DNA from 2 places in the Rossellomorea sp. LJF3 genome. Region 1 is predicted to be linked to the other one. Evidence: riboswitches for the same ligand, from Rfam matches in the RefSeq annotation. Region 1 holds a riboswitch; the other holds the start of a gene.
What was found. Region 1 has a riboswitch for thiamine pyrophosphate ahead of thiT (energy-coupled thiamine transporter ThiT). Riboswitches for the same ligand answer to the same signal wherever they lie in the genome.
Positions count from the first base shown of each region.

Region 2: it holds a riboswitch for thiamine pyrophosphate, as region 1 does, so the genes downstream of both, tenA (thiaminase II) here and thiT (energy-coupled thiamine transporter ThiT) in region 1, are expected to answer to the same signal.

Region 1 covers NZ_JBANLY010000028.1:26,512-28,718, reverse strand. Annotated here, with positions in the region: gene V8G47_RS18835 (threonine/serine exporter family protein) at 1-708, opposite strand, end outside; gene thiT (energy-coupled thiamine transporter ThiT) at 866-1,462, opposite strand; TPP riboswitch at 1,534-1,632, opposite strand; gene V8G47_RS18825 (hypothetical protein) at 1,701-2,000, opposite strand.
Region 2 covers NZ_JBANLY010000001.1:289,435-291,641, forward strand. Annotated here, with positions in the region: gene V8G47_RS01505 (ECF transporter S component) at 1-476, opposite strand, end outside; gene tenA (thiaminase II) at 469-1,176, opposite strand; TPP riboswitch at 1,295-1,402, opposite strand; gene V8G47_RS01515 (response regulator transcription factor) at 1,670-2,207, opposite strand, start outside.

The DNA of each region.
Region 1 (2,207 bases):
AAAAGCTTCTGCGCCCTTCGAGAGGCCAGAAACGAGATGACCCGCCATCAAGTCCCGGACCGCATTGGTGATCAGGAGACCGGGAACAAGGGGCATCACGGATCCAATGATGATCTTATCCAATTCCTGTCCGATACCAAGCTTTACAAATCCGTATGACACCATACCGATGATGAAGGATGCAAGAAACTCCGCGAAGAACTTTATCGGGACGAGGCGGTGTAAATAAATCAGGCTCGTAAACCCGATGCCTCCCGTGATCAGAGCAGGAATGAAGTCCTTCCACATCCCCTGGAACATGATGAGAAAACAACCGCTTGCAATCGAAGCCGCTGCCACTTGAATCAGGAAGGAATAAGATAGATCCGACTGATCCAGCTTCTCAAGGGCATTGTATGCTTCTTCAAGAGTCAGATGCCCTTTACTGATCTGCCTTGAGATACTGTTCACGAGGGTCACTTTCTCAAGATCCGTAGACCTCTCATTAATTCGGATGAGCTTCGTTTTGGTCGGTTCTGAGGTTTCAATCGAGAAGATGATCCCAGTGGGGGTCACATAGCTATGCGATTCCGATATCCCATAAGAAGCGGCAATGCGCATCATCGTGTCCTCGACACGATACGTCTCCGCCCCACTTTGCAGCATGATCTTCCCCGCCAGCAGGCTGACCTCCATAATGTCATATCTTCTTATCATTTTTGCTTCCATACGATCTCTCCACACGTACTATTTTTTGAATAGGTCTAGTTTATAGGAAAGCAGTGGTGTAAGCAATGAGAAACGGGAGGGATTTTAGGTGGATTTCATTCTTCCCCGGTCCTCGATAGAAAAAACCGACCCCATTAAAGGATCGGTTGATAAGATTTCACGAGGCCTTTCGGCTGATTTCGTGTTGATGCGACTGCACTTTGATCAATCTTGGTGCGATATTTGCTATGAATGCCAGCACGATGGTGCATAAAAATGCCGATCCCAACATGGTGATCCCATTTACTATAAGAGAAAATAGCAGTGGGGACATCTCATCCGGTGCATACTCGGCAAAGAACACGAATCCGGCAATGAAATGCCAGAAATAACGGGCAAGGCTCCCTGCGAATGTTGCAATCACTACCCAGAAGACCACTTTGGACCGTTGGCCGCTTCCCAGTGCGCCCTGAATTTTCCCGGCAAAAACCCCGGCAAAACCGATAAAAGCAAAAGCGATGAAATACTCAATCGCCATTTGGACCGGGGTCGCAATCCAGGCATCCCCGAGGGCAATCTGCAGGATCCCCCATAAAAAGCCCCCTATCAGTCCGGCTCTCAAGCCTCTTCGATAAGATAATAGAAAAATCGGAACCATGGCAATCGAAATCGAGATACTCGGTGATAGCTTAATAGAAGGCAGCAAATCGAGGATGACCGCAAAAGCAGCCATCAATGAAGCTTCAAGCAATACGACAAGTCGAGTGTTTTTCATAAAAAAATCCTCCTTATGTGATAAAACGAAACCATAAGGAGGGAGAATGAAACAATCGAAATAAGCACTATACTGCCTATTTTCCACATCCCTACGCTAGTCCTAACTAACAGGTTCAGAGGGTCAGAACAGATTGTTCACTCTCAGCTTTCGCTCCCCTTGTGGTACCGTTTATAAAGTTGTTAAGGTTTATTATACATGAAGAATGATAATTTAAAAGAATGATAGGAACTTTTTCTTAAGGTGTCTCTCTCAGAGGATCATGAAGGATGATGACGGGCATTGACTTAGGGGTTACCATGAATCCATATACTTTTCCATCTTTGTCCTTATACGCTACAGAATAATCTCCGAACTGGGGTGAGAATTCGACGTTCTGATATTCAAGGTCAAGGTCCTGGTATTTCAAGCTAACATAAAGATTGGTGGCGATTCTTGCCGTCAGATGTTGTACAGTGGAAATCCGGTTGGCTACTATTATGAGTATGATTGCGAAACAGAGTAACATGACTTTCTTTGTCCTGGACAATCTGATCATTCAACAAGCCCCCTTTCATTTCTCATAACTACTATACTCTTATACTCTCTATTATATACCTATTCACTGAACCATGACAAAAGAGCTACTTCAATGAGATGTGTCAAAATACCCATTTTCAGCAGCCCTTTTAAAGGTTTATATAGAATTCAAATACAACCTACCATTTATAATGACCACTGATATTTATCCTACTAAACAACTGTT
Region 2 (2,207 bases), on a different contig from region 1:
GCGATGACAATCGATCCGAGTAATCTTGCAAAGATAAACAATGACAGATTCCAAAGGACTAAATCCCCCATATACCCTTTCATGTAATCCATGAAGATGGAGCCCCATGCAGAACCGAACGCAGCAAAACAGATAATCGAAAGATCATAGCGTCTGTATTTCGTCAGGAGGAAAACCAACTCTGCCATTAACCCTTGAATGATTCCGAATAAAAGGACCTCGAGTCCCCATTCAGAGCCCATGAGAAACTCTCCTGAAGAAGCGGCGATTTCGGCTAAAAGGGCGACGCCGGGTTTACGGATGATCAAGAATGCTACTGTGGCCGCCATGAACCACATTCCATAGATGAGTTGATCTGCATGCAACCCGATCGGCTTCAACAGGTTATAAAATGGACCCCAAAGCTTATAAATGACCCCGAACATGATGGAAATGACCACCGTCACTAAAATATCGGTCAGTTTTAATTTAGACATGGTGTCCACTCATTTCTTTCCCGACATCCAGTGCATTCTGAAACGGCCATTTTTCAAGGGTGTAAGCCATCTCCCAAAACTGCCATTCATAGATGCTGCTCATAATGAAATTTTCTTTCATTCTCTTTTTATCAAATGAGGTCATGGTTTCTGCCAATTCATCAAGACGATTGATTTGTTCCTCCACTAACTCTTTGAACCATTCCCCGCCGTATGCCTCAATCCATTCCTGATACACCGGTTGTTCCGGCGTGCATGATTTCAAGCGTTCCCCGATCTCATAATAGAGCCAGTAACATGGGAGGATTGCCGCCAGGATATCAGCTAAGCCTCCATATCTTGCGGAACGATACATATGGGACGTATAAGCGTACGCTGTAGGAGCCGGTTTGAAATTCATTTTATCTTCATCCGTGATCCCTAATCGTTTAGAGAAATTTTCATGAAGAGAAAGCTCTGCTTCATTTGTTCCTACAGAGTGGGATGCCATTCGTGAGGTGGTATGTAAGTCCAATGCTTTTGCAGCGCCAAGTGCCTGCACTTTCGAGAAATGTGAAAGGTAATAGGCATCTTGCAAGAGGTAGTACTTGAACTTCTCGATGGGGAGAGTCCCATCCCCGATCCCTTTGACGAAAGGATGATCGAAGCTTGCGTCCCAAATGTCGTTGACTTCGTTTCGTAACACTGTTGAAAATGTCATGATTTCCTGCTCCTTTTCCAGACGACCCGAAATGGGCAACAAAAAAAGCCACTTTCCATTATGCATACAGCATACAGAAAGTGGCTTGAGATCAGAATGATAGAATTATATTCTTTGCGACCGTCAAACACCACTTCCCTACGCTGGTCTCAACCAGATCAGGTTCAAAGGGTCTTAAAGTCACACTTTAATCTCAGCCTTTTCGAAGGCACCCCTAGTGGATCGTCTTATGAAATTTTGTTTTCGATGCTATCGTATCATGATTCATTGAGTTGTCAACATAAAAATACAATATCATGATTCTTAATCCGTTTCCAAATGGCTGTCGGATTCAATGGCAGCAAAAGGTGGAGCAGGATAAATGTTATGACATATTTTTTTATTAAAAATTTTGTAGGTTCGTTTCTACATCCCGATCAAATCCGAATAAACATTCAATTTCATGCAAAATCATTAAAGAGGGACGGACCTTTTCGAAGGTCCGCCCCTCTTATTATTTAAACCATCCCTTTTCTTTGGAATGTGTGATGGCTTCGATTCGGTTTTTCACTTCCAGCTTGTCGAGTATGGTGGAGATATAGTTCCTTACAGTACCTGTTTTAAGCTTTAGTTCATCGGCGATTTCCTTTGTGTTCTTCCCGTCGGCAACGAGCTCGAGTACTTCTTTTTCACGGTCTGTGAGGGGATTTTCTTCGCTGTAGACGTCATCCATCAGCTCCGGTGCATAGATACGCTTACCATCCATCACTAGCCGGATTGAATTCGCCAGTTCCTCACTGGGACTGTCCTTCAACAAATACCCTTTCACTCCACCCTTTAAAGCCCGCTGAAAGTAGCCTGATCTGGCAAAGGTTGTGAGGATGATCACCTTACAATCTTCACCTTTTAATTCCTCTGCCGCTTCAAGTCCCGTCTTTTCAGGCATTTCTATATCCATGATACAAATATCCGGCTTCAGTTCATGAACGAGGGAAATGGCTTCTTCTCCATTGCCAGCTTTTCCAACCACTTCCATATCATCCTCAAGGCTA